DNA from 4 places in the Sediminibacillus dalangtanensis genome. Region 3 is predicted to be linked to each of the others. Evidence: riboswitches for the same ligand, from Rfam matches in the RefSeq annotation. Region 3 holds a riboswitch; each other region holds the start of a gene.
The links. Region 3 has a riboswitch for thiamine pyrophosphate ahead of tenA (thiaminase II). Riboswitches for the same ligand answer to the same signal wherever they lie in the genome.

Region 1: linked by a shared signal. The riboswitch ahead of tenI (thiazole tautomerase TenI) and the one ahead of tenA (thiaminase II) in region 3 are both predicted to bind thiamine pyrophosphate.
Region 2: linked by a shared signal. The riboswitch ahead of ERJ70_RS16015 (ECF transporter S component) and the one ahead of tenA (thiaminase II) in region 3 are both predicted to bind thiamine pyrophosphate.
Region 4: linked by a shared signal. The riboswitch ahead of thiT (energy-coupled thiamine transporter ThiT) and the one ahead of tenA (thiaminase II) in region 3 are both predicted to bind thiamine pyrophosphate.

The regions. Positions count from the first base shown of each region.
Region 1 is NZ_CP046956.1:605,401-611,007, forward strand. It holds gene ppsA (phosphoenolpyruvate synthase) at 1-2,301, shown strand, start outside; TPP riboswitch at 2,652-2,754, shown strand; gene tenI (thiazole tautomerase TenI) at 2,908-3,528, shown strand; gene thiO (glycine oxidase ThiO) at 3,559-4,683, shown strand; gene thiS (sulfur carrier protein ThiS) at 4,699-4,902, shown strand; gene ERJ70_RS03280 (thiazole synthase) at 4,905-5,607, shown strand, end outside.
Region 2 is NZ_CP046956.1:3,237,354-3,242,960, forward strand. It holds gene ERJ70_RS16010 (ABC transporter ATP-binding protein) at 1-1,342, opposite strand, end outside; gene ERJ70_RS16015 (ECF transporter S component) at 1,357-1,935, opposite strand; TPP riboswitch at 2,051-2,181, opposite strand; gene ERJ70_RS16020 (hypothetical protein) at 2,265-2,447, opposite strand; gene ERJ70_RS16025 (SIS domain-containing protein) at 2,539-3,267, opposite strand; gene ERJ70_RS16030 (creatininase family protein) at 3,279-4,016, opposite strand; gene ERJ70_RS16035 (phosphotriesterase family protein) at 4,032-5,024, opposite strand; gene ulaA (PTS ascorbate transporter subunit IIC) at 5,091-5,607, opposite strand, start outside.
Region 3 is NZ_CP046956.1:181,447-187,053, forward strand. It holds gene ERJ70_RS01020 (D-alanyl-D-alanine carboxypeptidase family protein) at 1-129, opposite strand, end outside; gene lepB (signal peptidase I) at 361-912, shown strand; gene ERJ70_RS01030 (transcriptional regulator SplA domain-containing protein) at 1,221-1,478, shown strand; gene splB (spore photoproduct lyase) at 1,471-2,499, shown strand; TPP riboswitch at 2,560-2,662, shown strand; gene tenA (thiaminase II) at 2,841-3,545, shown strand; gene thiD (bifunctional hydroxymethylpyrimidine kinase/phosphomethylpyrimidine kinase) at 3,569-4,396, shown strand; gene thiM (hydroxyethylthiazole kinase) at 4,389-5,186, shown strand; gene thiE (thiamine phosphate synthase) at 5,190-5,607, shown strand, end outside.
Region 4 is NZ_CP046956.1:1,573,123-1,578,729, reverse strand. It holds gene ERJ70_RS07950 (hypothetical protein) at 1-1,408, opposite strand, end outside; gene ERJ70_RS07945 (DUF1028 domain-containing protein) at 1,593-2,477, opposite strand; gene ERJ70_RS07940 (YflT domain-containing protein) at 2,638-2,997, shown strand; gene ERJ70_RS07935 (hypothetical protein) at 3,138-3,287, opposite strand; gene thiT (energy-coupled thiamine transporter ThiT) at 3,335-3,910, opposite strand; TPP riboswitch at 4,007-4,108, opposite strand; gene ERJ70_RS07925 (universal stress protein) at 4,217-4,630, opposite strand; gene ERJ70_RS07920 (cation:proton antiporter) at 4,707-5,607, opposite strand, start outside.

The DNA.
Region 1 (5,607 bases), 420 kb from region 3:
CCGCTGGTGGGCGGGAAAGGGGCTAACTTAGGCGAACTCACCAATGGAGGAATCAAGGTTCCGCCTGGTTTTTGTGTAACCGCGGAAGCATATAGTGATTTTGTTAAGGAACGTAACCTGGATAAACAAATACTCGAAGAGGTAAAGCAGCTGGATATGGAGAATAACGCCCAGCTTCAAAGCGCAAGTGCTCTGATCCGGGAGTTGATCCTTCAAACGGATATCCTGAAAGCGATTGAAGAGGAAATTCGTGAAGCGTACGCAACATTTCAATCAAACCTTCAAGTGGATGACTTGTTTGTAGCGGTTAGAAGTTCCGCAACAGCGGAGGACTTGCCTGAAGCATCCTTTGCTGGACAACAGGATACGTACTTAGAAATTAAAGGGATTTCGGAAGTGATCCGGCACGTTAAAAAGTGTTGGGCATCCCTGTGGACGGCACGTGCCATTTATTATCGGGAAAAACAGCATTTCGACCACTTCGATGTATCTCTTTGCGCTGTCGTCCAGAAAATGGTGAACAGTAAAAAAGCCGGTGTGCTGTTTACTTCCAATCCTGTCACAGAAAATCATAACCAGATGATGATCAACGCCAGCTGGGGGCTGGGTGAATCCGTCGTTTCCGGCATGGTCTCCCCTGACGAATATATCGTTGATAAAAAAAATAATAGGGTCTTGGAAAAGCATATCGCCACGAAAAACTTCCTTGTCGTCAAAAACGAGAAAGCAGTCGGAACGTCAAAAGTCGCCGTCAAAGAATTTTTGGGGGAAGACCTGGTAACGCAACAATGCCTGACAGCAACAGAAATCAGCCGACTCTCTGCTGATGCACTGCGAATCGAAAAAATGTATCACTCTCCACAGGATATTGAGTGGGCGATCGATTGTGACACCAATGAATTATATATTTTACAGGCTCGGCCGATTACCACGTTAAAAAAGGAGGAAACGGTTGTGAAGGAACAAGTGGAAATAAAACGAGTGGCGCTTTTGCGGGGGCTTGCTGCATCCCCTGGAACAGGAAGTGGGAAGGTAAGGAAAATCAAAGATATCACCGAAATTTCGAAAGTGGAGGAAGGGGATATCCTGGTAACCATCATGACCAACCCGGATATGATGCCGGCCATGAAAAAAGCTGCAGCCGTTGTGACCGATGAAGGTGGCCGGACTTGCCACGCTGCCATTGTTTCCAGAGAGTTCGGCATCCCCTGTATTGTGGGGTCCAACAATGCAACCGAAGTGTTGAAGGAAGGAATGGAAGTCACCGTGGATGCCACACGAGGTGTCGTCTATCAAGGCATTTTAGAGGAACCAGCCGAAAAAAATAGAGAAAGAAACCAGACACCATCCGTTATAGACCAAATGAATCTTCATCAGCTGGCTCCGATTACCGGGACGAAGGTTTACATGAACCTTGGCGAGCCGGATTTGATCGGAAAATACAAAGACCTGCCGTTCGATGGAATAGGGCTGATGCGTACAGAATTCATTTTCACCCACCTTGTCGGCGCCCATCCTATGTATCTATTGCGAAATGGCGAAGAAAAGCAATTTATCGATAAAATGGCCGAGGGCATCACAAAGGTGGCGCAAGACGTTTACCCTAAGCCTGTCGTAGTAAGGTTGAGCGACTTCCGTTCCAACGAATTTAGAGGATTGAAAGGCGGGGAAGAAGTAGAACCGATCGAAGCCAATCCGATGATCGGGTGGAGAGGGGTTTCCCGTTATATATCTCCGGAATACGAGGAAGGTTTCCGTCTGGAATGCCGCGCCATAAAAAAAGTGCGGGAAGACTATGGACTGATAAATGTGTGGACCATGCTTCCTTTCGTCCGAACTACTTGGGAAGTAAAGAGAGTCAAAGAAATCATGGCAGAGGAAGGTCTCATACAAGATCAGCAATTCAAAATTTGGATTATGGCCGAAGTGCCGTCCGTCATATTCGAAGCGGAAGAATTCGCGAAAATGGTTGACGGATTTAGTATCGGGAGTAATGATTTGACCCAGTTAGTGCTTGGTTCCGACCGGGATTCGGGAATTCTGAACACCATGGGTTACTTTGATGAACGCAATCCTGCTGTGAAAAAAGCGATCAAAATGCTAATACAAGGTGCCCATAAACATAATAAGAGCGTCTCAATCTGTGGGCAAGGGCCATCCTTGTATCCCGAATTCACAGAATTCCTTATCCAGGAAGGAATCGACAGTGTGAGCGTGAACCCGGATACGGTAGCCGGCACAAGGAGATTGGTTGCATCCGTCGAGCAGCGGATGATTATGAACAAAATAAGAGAATTATAAATTCTTTAGCAAAGTAACCAATGAGGCGCTTCATCAGAGCTTCATTGGTTTTCTATAGATTTCATTCAAGGGTGATGTGTTACCTAGTACGGCATCTCGCAGCACTTTACACATTTAAAAAGAGAGACTCAACTAAATAAACGAGATGAAATCAAGCAAATTTAAAATCAGTCCTTTTGTGACGCGGGAAATGGGAAACACATTCTATGTGACTGTCGTTTCTTGAATGAATAGAGGGTTATGCGATCAGTGGTGAGTGGTTTGTTGAATCCGAAAGAGCTTTTCCTGTATTTACACATATATCCTAGTCTTGAAAAAAGACCTATGTTATACTTAATGAAAATCACATATGTTTACACTGGGGGTGCCTTATAAGGCTGAGACAGATAGTATTCTGGACCCTTTGAACCTGATCTGGGAAATACCAGCGTAGGGAAGTGGGATTGAAACTTTTATATTATGACTGTTTATAATATATTGACTAAAAGGCCACCCCTATATCCGGGTGGCCTTTTTGCGTCCCGCGAAGCGATGAAAATAGCACGAATATGAAGAAGGCGGCCGCAGTTCATTAAAGACAGCGCTATCCAAGAGGGGGGGAGGATTATGGGGAAGGGAGAACTGCATATCGTTTCAACCGGAAATCAACGACCAGAAAAATTAGCCGAAATCGCAGGGGACATACATCCCTACATAACGGCCCTTCATATACGTGAGAAGCATAAAACGGCTAAGGAAATCTATCAACTGATTGAATTGTTACTAGACAGTCAAGTACCCGCTTCTAAAATCATCGTAAATGACCGGTTAGACGTTGCCCATGTGATGAAGCTCTGCGGTGTTCATTTAGCGTATCATTCTTTACCGATCGGCCCAGTGAAGGAAAATTTCCCTGATTTACGCGTTGGTTGTTCCGTTCATTCCCTAGAGGAAGCAATTTCTGCTCAAAAGCAAGGTGCTGATTATGCATTCTTTGGCCATGTTTTTCCCACCCAGTCCAAACCAGGATCAGCACCACGAGGAGTGGAACAATTACGGTCAGTTTCATCGTCTGTCTCTATGCCGGTGATAGCGATAGGAGGAATCAAACCTGGCAATGTAAACGAGGTGATGGAAGCTGGTGCGAAAGGGGTAGCTGTGATGTCGGGTGTTTTGGAGGCGAACCAGCCTCTGGGGAAAGTGAAAGAATATGTTTCCCGACTTTCTATCTCAAACAAGTTTAGATAGGAAGTGCTAAGCGGAAAGGAGGACTTTGTAATGCCTGATAAGTACGATTGTATTGTGATTGGCGGAGGGGTCAATGGGGGTTCTGTAGCGTATAACCTTGCAAAAAGGGGCAAAAAAGTCCTTTTGCTGGAAAAGGACCGTCTGGCAAGCAAAGCTTCTGGAGCGGCAGCAGGGATGCTGGCGGCGCAGGCTGAACTGGAGGAAGATGGGCCCTTATTCCACTTGGCAAAGAAAAGCAGGTCGAAGTTTCCTATGCTTGCAAAGGAAATAAAAGAGTTAACTGGAATAGACATTGAATTAAGCAATAAAGGGATGTACAAAGTGGCCTTAACAGAAGAGGAGGAATATCGTTTTAAGCAAATAATCGAGAGCCAAACCAGGGCGGGAGAGCAAGCGGAATGGATGAGTCAAAAGGAAGTAAGCAGAAGAGAGCCAGGCTTATCAACAGCCATCCGGGGGGCGATGTATATAGCAAAAGATGGGCAGGTGTCAGCACCGCAAGTAACACTTGGTTTTTTGAAAGCAGCTGCAGTCCTGGGGGTGGAAATAAGGGAGTTTACGGAAGTTTCCTCTTTTCTTTTTGATAATGGAAAAATAGCAGGAGTAAGGACAAGTGAAGGGAACTTTGAGAGTGACAAGGTGATTCTGACGGGAGGGGCATGGAGTGAATCCCTATTGCCTGATTCGGAAATTCCCTTTAACACTTATCCTGTAAAAGGGGAGTGCTTTTCCGTAGTCACCCATCGACCATTACTGACTGGAACGATTTTTTCTCATAGCTGTTATCTGGTACCCAAAAAAGGCGGTCGCCTTCTGGTAGGGGCTACAGTCCAACCAAATACCTTTGATCAAACCGTAACAGTGGGTGGGATTTCTTATCTGATGGAAAAGGCGAAGAAACTGGTTCCGGACATCGTACATGCAGAGTGGGAAAAAGCCTGGGCTGGAATTCGGCCGCAAACTTCAGATGGCCTTCCCTATTTAGGGGAGCATCCAGCGTACGAAGGATTGTTTGTGGCAACAGGGCATTTCCGTAATGGCATTTTGCTTTCTCCTATTACTGGCGAACTGATCGCTAGATTAGTAGATCGAGAACCGCTGTCAGCAGACTTACGTGCTTTCCGGATTGATCGCCACCTTGAGAAAACGCTTTAACGAGGAGGATTATGGATGGAGTTAATTATCAATGGTGACATGGTAGAAGTTCCGGATACTATTGCCACTGTTTCATCATTATTAGAGTACTTCGGAATTGGGGAAAAGGTTGTGATTGTGGAACTGAATCAGAACATATTAGAAAAGAATGCACATGCAGATACGAGGCTCTCTGACCGGGACAAAATTGAAATTGTAAACTTTGTAGGAGGCGGATGATGATGCTCAAAATAGGTGATTACGAATTTTCTTCAAGACTTTTGTTAGGGACAGGTAAATACCCGGACTTTGATGTGCAAAAGAAAGCAGTAGAAGTTTCAGATGCAGATATCCTGACTTTTTCTGTCCGCAGAATGAATATTTTTGAGGCTGGCCAGCCCAATTTTCTTGAAAAAATTGATGTGGAAAAATATACACTGCTTCCAAACACCGCAGGGGCCAAGACAGCGGAAGAAGCCGTCCGTACTGCGAAACTGGCAAAGGCTTCTGGATTATGTGACATGATTAAAGTAGAAGTGATCGGTGATCAAAAAACACTCCTGCCGGATCCGATAGAAACGCTAAAAGCAGCGGAAATGTTATTAGATGAAGGCTTTATTGTACTTCCGTATACTTCGGATGATGTTCTGTTAGCGAAACGGTTAGAAGAATTAGGCTGTCATGCCATTATGCCCGGGGCATCTCCGATCGGGTCCGGGCAAGGTATTGTGAATCCATTGAATCTTCGTTTTATCATCGAACAATCCAATGTACCTGTAATTGTTGATGCTGGTATTGGGACACCTTCAGATGCGGCGATCGCAATGGAGATGGGGGCGGATGGAGTACTGTTGAATACTGCTGTTTCTGGTGCCGGAGATCCTGTGAAGATGGCAGAGGCAATGAAAATGGCGATTGAAGCTGGGAGATTGGGATATGAAGCAG
Region 2 (5,607 bases), 1.0 Mb from region 3:
TTGCCATCACGATAGTAGTACCTTCTCTTCGTAACCGCTCTAACTCTTCCAATATTGCAAATGTGTTGACTGCATCTTGACCAAACGTAGGCTCATCCAAAAGCAAAATCGGCTGGTTTTGGGCTAGTGCTACTGCGACACTCAATCTTCGCTTTTGCCCCATGGAAAGTTGATAAGGATGTTGGGTTTTATAAGTATCTAAATGAAATAACTGCAGCAAATGGTAAACCCGGTGATCAATCTTTCCTGCATCCCAACCTAGTATCCGCAATGTATAAGCTAACTCGTCGTAAACGGAATTCGTTACAAATTGTAATTCGGGATTCTGGAAAACAAATGACACAAAATCGGAAAGACGTTTTATTTTCTTTGTATTCTTTCCAAAGACATGATAGGAGCCGCTCGTTTTTATTAAATCCATCAAGGATTGAAGCAGGGTCGTTTTTCCAGCTCCATTTTCACCCAATACCGCTATCCATTCACCGGAATAAATGTCGGCATGATCTACTTCGACTCTTTTGTTCTTGCCCCTGAACCCGGAAAATTGATTCAATGAAAGGACTGGTATTTTCCTGATATTAGAGATATCCGGCTTGCTGGGGCGACTGCCTTGCAGATAATCGTCCCATATCCCTGAGTACCATATCCCTTGTTTGTAAAGAGTCTGTTTATACTGTTGAAAAATAACATCCTTTGGACCATCCCCAAGGAGTTCACCTTGCGCATTAAAAAGAACGACACGATCAACATAATCAACCACTTCATCTATTTTGTGCTCTACAATGATCACCGTTTTATCTGTTCCTATATCCTTAATTGTTTTCCAAACCTGGCTGGTTCCATCCGGGTCAAGCAACGCGGTTGGTTCGTCTAAAAATAGCACTTCCGGCTGAAGAGCCAGTATCGAAGCAATTGCTAATCGCTGCTTCATCCCACCAGAAAGTGTTTGGATATTAGTATGAATCGAATCAAGTTTCAGGCCGACTTGATGTAAATAATAATGTATTTGATCATTCATCTGGGCTTGCGGGATTTTTAAGTTTTCAAGAACGAACGCAATTTCCTCATCTACATAAGGCATACAAAATTGTGTATCTGGATCTTGAAATAAAAAACCCCAGCTTTCCGGTATCGTCCATTGATCTGCTTTTACCGGTACATCAATGGATTTGGGAATCAATCCAGCGAGTACTTGCAAAAGCGTAGATTTACCAGCACCGGATGGGCCTAACAACAGTACTTTTTCTCCCTGTTCAAAAGAAATCGAAAAATCTTTTAACAGCATAGAATCATTCCCTGGAAACTTCAAACGCAAGTTTTTCACACTGGAAACAGTAGTCATGGCCATCCACCTTTCTACTCCAAGGCCTTATAATCTTCTATTGAGGCTTGGCGAACCAAGCTGGTAACCCCTGTTTTTTCCAACGCTTGGACAATTGTGTAACCGACCATACCAGCGATAATAACGGAACTGAGTAATCGGAAGCCGACCATCAACAAGAAATTCCATAGCGCCAAATCATTGATATAACCGTAAAAATAATCAATACCAAGCGAAGCAAATCCTGAGGCAATACCTGCTAGACATACAACGAACAAGTCGTAACGCTTGTAACGAAAGACAGCAAAGATTAGTTCCGCAGCTAATCCCTGGCCAATACCAAATAATAGGGTGGATATTCCCCATTCCCCACCAAAAATAAATTCACCATGAGCAGCCGCCACCTCAGCAAGCAAAGCTACACCTGGTTTTCGAATAATCAGAAACGCAACTATGGCTGCAATAAACCACATACCATAAATCAGCTGTTCTACTTGGAGACCAAAGGTGGAGAGCACCCCATATAAAGGTCCCCATAATTTATAAATGATCCCGAAAATAATTGCGACAATAATCGTTACCAACAAATCTGTCAATTTCAACCCTTTACTCATGATTAAGTCCTTCCTCCTATTAATAAAATTTTTTTTTGCACAAAAAAACCACTTTCTTTACCAGCGCAAAGAAAGTGGTTGTATTGGATATATCATGAAGCACACAAGTCTATATGTATCCGCTACTCCACTTCCCTCCGCTGGTATCAACCAGATCAGGTTCCAAGGGTCTTAAAGTTTCACTTTAATCTCAACCTTTCTTCCATAGATGCCATCATCTATTTCAAGGTACCCCTAGTGGACAAACAACTTATTCTATTTTGTATCGTTATCTTAACACATAATGAACAGGTATTGTCAATGAAATAATGAATCCGTTCTTCGCTTTTTCAATCCTTATCCAAATCCGTATCAAACAAAGATTTCTTTGTGTCCTCTGGTTCTTCTAGGCGGTCCATATCGAAATGGCGACCGACATTTGATTTGTTGATTCCGTTTTTCACCGCTGTTTCAATGACAACATAGAGAATAAACAACGATATTACATAGGTAATAATAGCAACGAGTCCCATACATAATCCCTCCTAACCATCTATCCCCACTATAAGACAAAAGCGGAAACAAGAAAAGGTAACCGAGGCTCTGCGGTTACCTTTTCCCTATCTATAACGTTACCCGATCCGAGTATTTTTCAATCAACTGCTGGTTATGCTCATCAGCGCCTTCTATGTTACCGCTTAAAAAGACAGGCGGCTGAAAGCCATCCTCCGACATCCGTTTAATAGCTTCCGCAAATAATCCATTAATAATAGCAGCTCCAATCACCGTTGAGCTCGGTGCGAAATTCACTTGTACCTCCGGGTGGCTAAGCAGTGCATCTCCAACCGGAGCATGATTATCAATCACAAAATCCACCGCATCAAACAAATGCTTGCCACTTGTATGGCGTGATGGCTGGCTTTGTGAATACTGTATCGAGGTGATTCCGATGACAAAGGCGCCTTTCTCTTTGGCAATCCCCGCAACGTCAACGGGTACCGGATTGCGTCCAGAGGTAGACAACACCACCATGATATCTCCTTGGCGGATGTCCTGCTCCTCCATGAACTTTGCTGCATAGTCATTCTTTCTTTCCAACGTAGAAGAACGGACTGCTCCTTCGTGCAGCATCAACGGTTCATGAAGGATCGGATGCACGGGGACTAGTCCACCTGCACGATAATAAACCTCTTCCGTCAAAATATGCGAATGGCCACACCCAAACAAGTGGATCACTCCATCGTTCTGCAGCGAGGCAGAAATTTTTTCAGCAGCCTCGCGCAAAGCTGTAAACTCTTTTTCTTCGATTACTTGTAACAGAGAATGAACCTTTTCAAAGTAATTGGCTAACATCCAAACCCTCCCTAGTTTTGTTCTGTCTCCTGTTTAGCCGCTTCTATTAATTGAACCATGTTTTTTAAGGCGATATCAATTATATAAATCCCCTTATCCTCTGTCGCCAGGGTGGCATCCCCTAATACAGCGGTTTCCGTGAATTCCTCCCAAGGGGTAGGCGTGACATCTGCACTCAACGGAATATCAGGAATATCATTGATCGCCTTCTCCATTTCTACCAGTTCCGGGGCAAGATACAACATATAGGAAGTCTCTATTTCACAGGCATGGAAATAGGTGCCATGGGAGGACGGTGTTTCCCTCACTTCTTCTGCCGCCTTATTCATGCCCGGATAAAATAAATACAACACTTTCATTTTCGGGCATGTTTCATACAATTCACGAGCAGCTTCTTTCAAAGCTGTTCCATTGCCCAAATGGCCGTTCACCATGGCAAAGACCTTAATACCCTGTCGATAAAGGCTTTCGCCGATATCGTTAATATAGCTGATCAGGGAACGATTGCTGACGGTGATGCTACCAGGAAATTGACGCAGACTCCATACTTGTCCATACGGCAACGTTGGCAAAACCAAGCCATTTACCACTTCAGCAAGCTTGTCCGACAGCCGTTCAGCCAAAAAGTTATCGGTTCCGAGCGGCAAATGCGGACCATGCGCTTCCACTGCTCCAACCGGAAGAATCGCAATTTTGGAACGCTCGATTTCTTCTTTAATGTTATAGGAGTTTTGATATTGAAACTTCACAACAGCACCCCTTCTCTAGTTTTTGAATGTGAAACACCGTGCGGGATTTTCCACGAAAAATTTGGTGATCAGTTTCTCTCCGTCAAATCCGAGACTGTCTGCCTCTGTTTTGAAGCGGGGAACCCACTTGGCGATGATATTTTCCAATCCAAGTCCGTAATCATAGTGTTTATAATAAGACTTTCTGGCAGTGTCTCCGCTGACTAAAATTTGGTCCTCATAGCCTTTGCGGACCAGTTCCAAAATACAGTGGATCCGGGTGCTTTCTGGTGCATATTTAATTTTGGAAATACCATCAAACGAAAGAAACGCACCAGTTTTCGCCACTTGTTCGTGATAAAAAGGGTCCGGATTGCGATCCATATGCCCGAAGCTGACATATTCCAGGTTAATTCCTTCTTCCTTAAGCAGTTCGATTTGTTCGAGTACCATTGTGCCTGCTTCCGTGTGTGTGTGAATCGGGGCTTTCGTTTCATGATGTGCCCTCGCAACCGCCCGCAAAGTTTTTTCCTCTAATGGAGTGATCCGGTTATAACCCGTTCCAAACTTCACCTGCCCGCCTCTCCATTTTGTCCCTTCCAATCCTTGTTCCACTTCCTGAATGACGAAATCTGCAAGCTGATTAACCGTTTTATCTTTAATCCATTGATGATAAGTTTCGTAGTCACCGACAAGTTTTTTCAAATTGTCCCGCATTGGTGCATCCCATAAAAAGCTTTTGTTAAAACCGGCTGTTCCGATGATGGTGATCCCGGTCTCTTCGGATATTTGCTGTACGGCGTCTACATCCCTGCCATAATCCACTGCGGTGGCATCGACAATCGTTCGGCCGCCGTGCTTTTTAAAATCCAACACATCGAATTGCGATTTTTCCTTGTCGTCCAACAAAAGATCATCCGCCCCCTGTTCCACCCAGTAAGGCGGACGGCAGACAATGTGCTCATGTGAATAGGTAAAACCCAATTGATCAGGAGAAACATCCCCCGCAAAGGTACGTACAAAACTCATTTTATCCCCTCCAGAGTAAGTGGAAAAAGGGCAAGACTGCTGCCCTTTTTCTCCTTTGTATTTTCGTTAGAACAGTAATTGCGCAAGAAACCGGATGATTGGACCAAGTATGAACATGTCAGAATCGGCAGCCCACATAGCTGTATCCGGTATTGTATCTGCCAAAAGCATTTTCACCGTGATATATTGTCCCCAGGCGACGACCGTGGAGGTGATAAATCCGGCCATCAAAGCACCGCGGACACCACCAGTTACATTACCAAACACACCTGCAGTCGCTGAATGGAAAAACAAGACGATCATGGTCGGGACAAAAATGTATCCCACTGTGTTTCCAAGTACAAACAGCCATAGCAAGGCTCCGGCGAATGATCCTAAGAATCCAAGAATAACGGCGTTCGGTGCATAAGGGAAGACAACCGGACTGTCCAGCGCTGGTTTCGCCCCCGGCACTATTTTAGTCGCGATTCCTTTAAAGGCTGGAACCATTTCCCCGATAAACATACGGACCCCCATTAAAACAACTGCGATACCGGCAGTGAACGTAAACGACTGTACGATGGCATAAATAACGAAATTTTGA
Region 3 (5,607 bases):
CTGGTACCTGACTTTTGTCGATTTCTCTTCTTCTGGTTCATCTGGGATCCCGCTGTAGAATGAAATTGCGATAAAGCTGGCAATCAGTAACAGAAAAACAAAAATGAGTGTGTACGTAAATGTTTTCATTTGAATTACCTCCGTGAATAAAGACGAAACAAAACGCGATCAGTCTACAAAAAAATGCATCGAAAGTTTTTATCTTGCAGGATAAAATGTTTAGGAAGAATTACCTGTGGCTTTGTAACTCGTACTGGATTCGATTAGGTAAGGTTCTTCTACTAAGTTAAAGTAAAAGGTAGGAAGAATTTCGCTTTCTATTACGCGATGGGCTTCCTCTCAAAAAGGTTGGGGAGATAAATGAATAACAATAGCGTGAAGCATGAAGTGCTATCCTGGCTGAAAACGATTTTGGTGGCACTAACGATTGTCATCGTTTGCCGTCATTATCTGATTACGCCTTCGATTGTGGAAGGCGAGTCGATGATGCCGACTTTGCATGACGGTGATCGCATCATCCTCAGTAAAATAGGTAAAATTGAGCGTTTCGATGAGATTGCATTTCAGGCACCAGACTCTGACGATGCTTACGTGAAAAGGGTTATCGGCCTTCCGGGCGATAAAATCGAAGTGAAGGAAGATATCCTTTATATCAATGACAAGCAAGTGGAAGAGCCATACTTGGAAGAATACAAAAAAAGTTTATCGCAAAGCCAGTATCTCACAAACAATTTCACACTGAAAGAAGTTGCCGGCAAAAGCATCGTGCCGGAAGGCTGCCTTTTTGTTCTGGGAGACAACCGTCTGGTCAGTAAGGACAGCAGGTACTTTGGTTTCATCGAAGACGACAGTGTCATCGGCGATGTTAAATTGAGAATATGGCCCTTAAAAGCCATCGGCATACCCGAATAAAACTAAGGGGGCGGTTCCATAAGTCTTTCACCGACTTATGGAACCGCCCCCTTGTTGATGCGTGGATAACGGGGCCAGTCCCCAAAGGGTGGACTTCTCAACATATTGTTTTGGCCGCGCTGTTTTTAGTCTGTATATTGTGTTTGCCGTGTAAGAGATCTGTACAGGAGGGTCAGTCCCCAGAGCCAGTCATTAGCACTTCTGGGTTGTTGTCGGGGACTGACCCCGTTTTTTTATCCTGTTTTTTATAATAATTTTTGGGGGGATTGGGATAATAAGGTTATCTTGATGGAGAGTTGGGTGAAATGATGGAGTATAATCAGGGTTATATGCCAGGTGAGGTGGTTTATGTGATTATCCGGAATCCGCATGTGCAAGGGGTGGCCAATGTGCAGGAGGCTGCAGTGGTGGCTGATCCGGACAATGGAAATGAACTGGCGCTGTTTTTGTACGATACATACTATCCATTAACGGAAGAAGTGGCAGTATATCGCTCAGAACAAGAAGCAGAACACGCATATCAGGTTGCATTTGGTACAGAGGGTTCGGAGGGGTTGCATGGTTAAACCGTTTGTTCCGCAGCTGGTATATGTAGAGCCAAGGGCCATGGAGTATCCGCTTGGTCGCGAGCTTATCGATAAATTTAAGGGGATGGGAATCGAAATCCGGGAAACGACCTCCCATAATCAAGTCCGTAATTTGCCGGGGGAAAACGACTTTCAGAAATACCGTAATGCAAAATCGACGCTCGTTGTAGGGATAAGAAAAACACTGAAGTTTGATACATCCAAGCCGTCTGCCGAATATGCGATACCATTTGCGACAGGGTGCATGGGGCATTGCCATTATTGTTACTTGCAAACGACGATGGGCAGCAAGCCGTACATCCGGACATATGTCAACACCGATGAAATTTTTGACGCAGCGGAAAAGTACATGCGTGACCGGGCGCCGGAATTCACGCGATTCGAAGCTTCCTGTACTTCGGATATTGTCGGGATTGATCACCTGACCCATACGTTGAAACGTGCAATCGAATATTTTGGAAAGTCGACCTACGGGAAACTCCGATTTGTGACAAAATTTGCCCATGTCGATCACCTGCTTGATGCTGAACATAACGGCAGAACCAGGTTCCGGTTCAGTATTAACGATGATTATGTGATTAAGTATTTTGAACCAGGGACTTCCAGGCTTGCCGAACGGATAGGTGCAGCGACAAAAGTAGCGGAAGCCGGATATCCGCTCGGTTTTATTGTCGCCCCGATTTATTTGCATGAAGGTTGGCAGGAAGGCTATCCGGAAATGCTGGAAAGGCTGGCGGATGCGCTGCCGTCTTCCGCAAAAAAAGATCTGACATTCGAACTGATCCAACATCGATTTACGCAGCCAGCTAAACGGGTCATTGAAAAAAATTACCCGATGACTAAACTGGAGCTGGATGAATCGAAGCGGAAATGGAAATGGGGCAGGTATGGTATTGGCAAGTACGTCTATAAGGATGAGGAACAAGAAGAAATGAAAGATGTTTTGAAATCGACCATCCATAAGCTGTTTCCTAAGGCAACAATTGAATATTTCACATGATAATAGCTTGTTTGACATTCTGATCCATTCATGTTTTAGTAAAAGTAGTTAAATATTTTGGAAGTCCACTAGGGGCGCCTCTAAGGCTGAGATAAGGAATAACCTTGGTCCCTTTGAACCTGAACTGGTTAGTACCAGCGTAGGAAAGTGGAGACGGGATTCGTCTATCTTTGGATAAACCTTACCAAGATTGAATAAACCGCTCCAGTTTCCTGGAGCGGTTTTTTGCGTTCCGGGAACGGAGTTCGGCTTACCAATCAATTGTTCTTTTCTTCGATATTATTTCCCCTCCATTTCCCAGAGGTTCTGGGCTTCCTCCAAAACAAGGGAGGAGTTTTACCGTGACATTTTCTGAACAATTAAGAAAGCAGGCAGATGAAGTTTTTGAAGGAATTCTACAGCATCCTTTTATCAGGGGAATAGCGGAAGGGAATGTACCTAAGCAGGCTTTGATTCACTATGTAAAAGCAGATTATGAATATTTATCTGCTTTCAATCGAATATACGGCCTGGCGATTTCGAAGTGCGAGGACCGGTCCGACATGGGCTTTTTTCAGGAACAAATCGGATTCGTCCTCAACAGTGAAATTCATCCACATGAGAATTTCTGCCGGGTGGCAGGCGTCAACTACGACGACCTGCAAGGAAGTCCGTTGCCACCTACTGCTGATCACTATGTCGCTCACATGAGCAAAGCCGCATACAGCGGAACGATGGGCGAAACCCTGGCAGCGTTGCTTCCATGTCCATGGACCTATCTGGAAATCGGCCGGGCCATATTGGAAGAAAAACAGCCGGATACTTCCCATCCGTTTTATGAATGGATTTCCTTTTATGCAGATGGGGAAATCGCGGAAGTCACCCATGAGTTATGCAGGAAAATCGATCGTTGGGCATCCAACGCCAGTGAACAGGATAAGCAAAAAGCGGCCCAAGCCTTTATAAAAAGCTGCCAACTGGAATATCGTTTTTGGGATATGGCCTATACGCAGGAAGAATGGCCGTTTTCGTTATCGTCTGATCAACAGATACAGACGTTTCATTAAAAAAACAGAGAGGGGGAAGCAGCATGATTGCAAGTGCTTTGACCATTGCTGGGACCGATCCTACAGGCGGAGCTGGCATTCAGGCAGATTTGAAAAGTTTCCAGGAAAGAGAAGTGTACGGGATGAGTGTGGTCACTTCTGTAGTTGCCCAAAACACAATGGGAGTGAAGGATGTTCAGCACTTGCCAGTCGATTTTATCGAAAAACAGCTGGATGCAGTATTTCAGGATATTATGCCTGATGCGGTAAAAACGGGAATGATTGCTACCAGTGAAATGATGGAGTTGATTGCCGGTAAACTGGTAAATCAACAATCCCCTTATGTAATCGACCCTGTCATGGTGGCAAAAAGTGGTCATGAGTTGATGGAAGAAAAATCAAAACAAACAGTCCGAGATAAACTGATTCCCTTGGCAGCTATTGCCACACCGAATATTCCGGAAGCGGAAATACTGGTCGAGTTTCCGATAAAGAATTTATCAGATGCCAAACGGGCGGCCAGGCTGATTGTAGAAGAGCTTGGAGCTGGAGCGGCAATCGTAAAAGGCGGACACCTGCCGGGAGAGGCTGTTGATGTTTTATATGACAAACAGGGATATCAATTGTTTCAATCGCCAAGGCTAGAAACCAAGCATACGCATGGAACCGGCTGTACCTTTTCTGCAGTCATCACTTCTGAACTGGCAAAAGGAAGAACAATACCGGAAGCGGTTGCTATAGGCAAGGAATTCATCACTGCCGCTATTCACCATACACTAGGAATCGGTAAGGGGAACGGTCCGACCAACCACTGGGGATACCGGATGAACGGACTGCCCGGTAAGAAGAAAGGGGTGGATTCTAATGAATGAGATTGCCAGTTTACTAATGAATGTGAGAGATAGACAACCGTTAATTCACAACATTACCAACCAAGTCGTCACTAATTTCACGGCAAACGGGCTGCTGGCCATGGGGGCTTCCCCGGTCATGGCTAATGCGGAAGAGGAAGCGGCTGACATGGCAGCGGTAGCGGATGCGCTAGTATTGAATATCGGTACGCTGACTGCACCGCAGGTTACTGCGATGCTCAAGGCAGGACAGGCAGCTAATCAAAAGGGAATACCTGTTGTGTTTGATCCAGTAGGAGTCGGAGCAACCTCTTTTCGAAACATGGTTGCCTTGAGAATTCTGGAAGAAATCGACGTTTCCTTGATCCGTGGCAACGCCGGGGAAATTGCTTTTTTAGCCGGGGCGGATGCAGAGATGAAAGGCGTCGATTCCGCTTTTCAAGGAGATGGGCGAAAGATAGCGGTTGAAGCCGCGAAACAGTTGGAGACAGCCGTGGTGCTTACTGGGGAAGAAGATGTTATCACAGACGGGAATTCTCTTTACTTGAGCGGGAATGGTCACCAACTACAAACGAAGATTACCGGGGCAGGCTGCCTGCTCAGTTCGGTGACTGCAGCGTTTTTAGCAGTGGGAAGCGATAAACTGTCAGCGGCAGCAGCTGCTGTCAGCTATTATGGAGCAGCTGCCGAATTTGCTGCTTCAGCGAGTGATGGACCCGGCAGTTTTCAATCAGCATTTCTTGATGCCTTGCATCAGTTGGACGAGGAAGGTTGGCTGAAAAAAATGCAATTAAAACGGGTGGATGGATAACCGATGCATATACGTCAGTTTTTACAAGTCTACTTGATAATGGGAAGTAATAATTGTATCGAAAATCCGCTTTACGTTTTGGAGCAGGCGCTAGCTGGTGGCATAACCTTGTTCCAGTTCAGAGAAAAGGGCAGAGGTGCCAAGACAGGCGCAGATAAGCAAAAACTTGCATTGCAAATGAAAGAACTGTGCCGTCGTTACCATGTCCCTTTTCTTGTAAACGATGATGTGGATTTGGCCATCGAGGTGGGGGCAGATGGTATACATGTCGGTCAGGAAGATGAACCGATTGAATCCGTCCGCCGCCGCTGTCCAAAGAATTTTATTGTCGGAGTTTCGGCAACCAATGTGCAAGAGGCTGTCGAAGCCGGCTCTGCAGGGGCTGACTATATTGGAGCCGGACCGGTTTTTGTTACTGCTA
Region 4 (5,607 bases), 1.4 Mb from region 3:
GCAGGGTTGAAATAAATAATCCGGTCATTACAGGCAGAAAGTTTTTTCGTACTAATTCCATGACCGGTACACCGCAAAATCCGGCAATGGCAACCAATGAAGACCAGGCGATGATTGTTCCTCCCCCAGTCCATATCGATCCCATTTGACCGATAGCTGCAAGTACAGACGGATCAACTGTTCCGTCCGCCAGAGCACCAGACAATGCCCCAGTCAACGGCAAGCCAGAAAATCCAGAGCCATCAAGTCCTGTAATGACCCCAATAATCAATATACTAAACGCTGCCAGTACGGAGCTCTCTGGAAGATACGCTTGTAATGACTGCACTAAATCAAACAGCAGTCCAGGGGCCTTGTCTGCCTCGATGGAAAGAATGGAACTGGCAAAGTCAGCGCTTCCGAGAAAGAAAAATCCGGCAATCGGAATCACCGGTCCCATCGCCTTAAAAGCAAAGACAAACCCATTGGTAATATGTTCGCTGATATAATCCAGTGCACGATGCTTGCCAAATGCCACGGTCGACAATAACAGCAATACTACTGCGACACCACCGATAAAGGCAGCACCATCCCCTCCCTCGAATCCTCCCATTCTTCCGGATGTAAGCTTTGTTGAAACCATGTATATCATGACAGATAACATAGATAATGGCACAACTACAGCAAAAAATTTACCCCAAGGTGGGACATCCTGCTTACCATTTAACGGTTGATCTTGATCGTCTATCCCCCGCATCATGCTTAATTCTACATCATTCCTTGGGTCATTCTGGGAACGGATATGCCGGCGGTTGGCAAAGTAAGCAACGGAGATTGCAATGACACCAGTTATCAATGATAATACAAGTCCTTTCTCCAATACAGCTGCCGTTTCCACACCGGCAGCTGCTGCAGATAGGCCTGGCGCCACTTGAATGACATAATCAGACGACAAAGCCATGCCTTGCCCGGCAAGAGCTACAGCAACCGCTGCCACAACTGCAGGCAGCCCCGCTCGGATGGCAGCTGGAACGAGAAGAGCGCAAATAAGAGGGACAGCTGGGGTGGGCCAAAAAAACAGGGAAATAACATAAGTAACACCAACTAATACAAAATAGGCTAAATGTCCATTGACCATAACCTTTTGGATTGGCTGAATCATTCGTCTGTCGGCATCCAGATCCTTTAAGGAATGAAGCAGCGCAACCATAAAAGTGATAATCAAAAAGATGTTAAATAGTTCTTTCGCAGCTACAAGATTAGCGTTAAAAATGGCTGTGAATCCACCGATGACGCTGCCTTTAAAAACCCAGGAAACCAGAAAGGTACCCAGAAGCGTTGGCAGTACCACCCCTTTACGAAAAATCATCGTAAGGATAATTAATAACGTAAAAGAACCGTACAACCAATGGGATACAGTCAATTCCATAGCAAGGAACTCCCTTCAATTGGTACTGCTTATGTGTGTGCTATAGCCTATGCAATCGGAGACCATGGAGTTCCGGCGCATCCTTGAAGGAGTGCCTAGACTCTTTCCCCTGTATTACTACTGGGGCGACAGAGCTATCCTATAAGAAACGCCTTAGCCTCTATGGCTAAGACGTTTAATGTTACTACTTATTTAAAAAATCCAATACTTCTTTATCAATCTTACCCGGTTCTAATTCCCTTTCCTCAAAATTTTCGGTATGAAGGTACTCCGTCAGCCCCTTCTGAAGCTCTTCCTCGGATACTTCCATACTCCGGAGATATCCCTTGTTTACCAAACCAGAGATCACCTTCTGCTTTGTTGTTCCCTCAATCAGAAGTACGTTTTCCTGTTTTATCTCACCGAAATAAAGCTGCTGAAGCTGATAAAGACGGATAATTTCTTGGATAGGTTCAGGATGGTCATCAACCCGTAAATCGACAAGCCTGTCATTGAACCCACCATATCCTCCCTTATCTTTCACAACATACAGTGCTGCCGACTGCTTTCCTCTACTATCCCCACCAGCTTCTTGGGCAGCTTGCAGGCATGCCAGCAAGCGTTCTGCCAATGTTCCTTGTGATCGTTCAAAGGTCTTAGCCATATGGGAAACAGTGGCTTCATTTACGAGAATGTTTCCCTGGGCCGCAAAATTTTCTCCGCGGGTTCCTCCTGCCCAATCATAGCAATGTACCCCAGTATAAGTAGCGCTGTTTCCCTTCGCATCTACTATGCCAACCTGACGTTCTTCCCTCTGTGGATCGTCTTTTGTCAAAAGGTCAATAACTTCTTCAGGTGTGTACCCTTTTTCAAGAAGCTCAAGACCCTGTGGACCGTAAGAAGGATTGGCAAAAGCCTGGGTCGCTACTGCTCCCACTCCAGCCTTTGCCCACGGCACGACAGACCCTACCGCAATAAACTTTGATTGAACAGCAATCCCATGTTCTCCTGTTTCCGGATCCACTCCGACAATGGAAAAAGTTGCTACGATATTTTTCTTCAAATTTATTCCCCCCTTAATGACCTGCATTCATTTTAGAACAATACTACCAAGAACAGCAATTTATTTACCTGAAAATTTATCCTTTTCTGACATCATGTATGGTTGGAGCTCCCCTTTAAAGCGTTTCATTCTATGTGGGAAGGGTATTTTTATTTATGAAATGGAAAATAAAAAAGGAGGGCTTTATATGTCACCATTTATTCGCAAATATACAAACGACGAACAATTACAACAGGATGTAAACAAATTAAGTCAAAAGGGCATTGATAAAGATAACGTATATGTTCTTGCCCATGACAGCGATCGGTCGAAACGTGTTGCAGATAATGCAGACGCCAATACCATCGGATTAAACGAGATGAACTTAAAAAGTGCCGTTGGTAATCTGTTCAATAAAAAAGGAGACGAACTTCGTACCAAGTTGAAAGAAGTAGGTTTATCTGATGTGGAAGCTAATAATTATGAGGAAGAATTGGACGAAGGGAAAATTTTACTGGTCGTTACCAATACCGATAACGTAGAAGAAATTTTAACCAATACCCTTTAAGAAGAATATGGGGCTGTCGCAAAAGAAAGACTTTTGCGGACAAGCCCCTATTTGTTAATTAGGAATGTTCCATACAGGGAAAGAAAACGCATCGGTTGGTATGCTTTAAGATTATGTACCATGATTCAATTACTTCAGGATCACTGTTTGTCTGATTCTTCTTCCAGTTCGTCCTGTTCACTACAATCAACGCAAAGCAGTTTCCCCTCATGATGAATACCGTCAAAAAAACCATCCTTACAATAAACAGCTTTATTACAACGAATACAGTTGCCGATAAGTTCCTTCATTAAAATTCAACCTCCTTTTTCCTCCTTACGATCCGTTTTCGTCGTTATCATGGTCTGGCTTCTGCCAACCGTGGCTGTTTATAGAACAAAAAGGAAATGACTATCGAACTCAATATAAACGCCGGAAGCATGTAAGAACCATTATAAATTGCGGAGTAAAGCCAAATCGGCTGTCCTTCGGGCGCATTTTCCGAAAAGAAGAATACGCCCGCCAACAAATGACCCAAAAAACGCAAACTGCATCCTAGAAGAACACCGAGTGAAATGTACACAAAAAATACTGAATGTTTTCCTGCTTTCAGTGCTGCTTGTACCTTTGTTGATACAACTCCTGCAGTACCGAGAGCAGTAAAGGCCAAACCGTATTCTATCAATCCTTGTAATGGTGTAAGAATATAAGCTGTACCGGTCACCACTTGAAATGCCCCGAACAACAGACCGCTCAACAGTCCCCCTTTCATGCCCCACCTGAAAGCAAAAAGAAATACTGGTATCATGGCGAAGGATACAGAGCCGCCTTGCGGCCAAATTTTAAACGATAAGAAAGGAATAATATCAAGTACGAGTGCCATAGCAGACATGATAGCTACCTCGACCAAAAACAGTGTTTGCCTTGCTTCCATCGTGCACACCCCCATAGTTTTAGTTATCGACAAAAAAAGCAATGCAAAAGGGGAAAGCTTTCCTGATGGAAATACCCGTTGCATTGCTTACCTCGCCATCATAAAAGCCGCCATTCCTACGCTAGTGTTAACTAACAGGTTCAAAGGGTCTGAACATCAGTGTTCACTCTCAGCCAGTTGGCTCCCCCTGAAGACTTCGGCATCCTCTTTTTTTGTTAGACACAGTATAACGAAAACTGCCTTGCACCGCAAAAAGGAAACGATGGATTGGAGTTATATCTTGCGGAATTATTATTGCTTATACCGTTAAACTGGAATGACAGTTACTGGGACAGTCGACTTTTGCAAGACTTTATAAGTGACGCTTCCAAGCTTTTTCTTTGCTGTTCGCGGTGCTAGAATAATTCCTTTTATCGCTTTCCCTTTTGCCTCTTCACATATTTCCACTGCGGGGATTCCCCAGCGTGTTTTACAAACAACCTCTACCTGATCCTTTATTCTCTCTTCTGCTTGATTCAGGATTCTGTCGGATGTTTCCTTTTTATAGTTTTCCAACGTCTTTGTTCCGACTTTTGATTGCGCATACTGTGTATGGACTTTCGGCTGGACGTTCAACAATCGGATTCCATAACCACTTTCAAGCGCCGCTTCTACAGCATGATCAACTGCCGATAAACATTGTTCACTGCCATCGACTGGCACCAAATAAATTTTCTGCATGGGCGTTCACCTCTATTGCAGTCTATTCAATTAGTAAAAGAAAGGCACCAACTGATGGAGAAAAATTTTCACAGGCTTATTCTTTTTCTTTTTCTTTCGTCAATGGATAGACACCGACACTTTGAATGACTAATGACAATAAGACGGCTGCGAAAGTCAAAGACACTAGAACATTATCCTGATCTACACCCGCTTCTAATCCCAACAATAATGCGACCGACATCGTTCCTTTTATGCCGGACCAGGTAATCAGGCCAACGTCACCTGCACTGAATTTTTTCCTCCAGGCAGGTACCGCGCTCGTAAAACCAGCCAATACAAGGAAACGGACAACAAGCGATAAAACAAAAATGATAAAAGCAAGGACCCAGCCGGGAAATGCAAGGTAATCTGCAGCATCTATGCCGATAAGCAGGAAAATGAGGGCTAACACAGACGGCTCAACAATGGTCCAGAACCCATCAAGTGAGTCATGGAAATAATCTTCTTTTTCCGTTTTACCGAATTCCCAAGAAAGCATGATCCCAGCAGTGACAGTTGCCAAGACACCAGAAATACCAATTTTTTCCGCGATATGGAAGCTTCCGTATGCGACGATGATGCTGAGCATAACCTGGTACTGTTTATGGTGTGTATAGTGCACAGCCCTGCTGAGAAGCCAGCCAAAAATAATCCCGAGGATGACCCCGCCTGCAGATACGAGTAAAAATTCGCTTAAGAAGGAAACAATTGAGAAAGATTCTCCACTTTTATACATAGTCAAAAGTACCGAATAGACAACGATGCTTGTTCCATCGTTCACCATCGATTCACCTTCTACAATATCGGCTATTTTTTCATTTCCCGTTGATTGCTTCAAAATGGAAACAACCGAGACCGGATCAGTCGGTGTCAGGATTGCCGCAATCAAAAGCGCTCCTAACAGGGAAATTTGAAGGAAAGGCCCACTGATAAAATAAATGGCGACACCTAGAAGT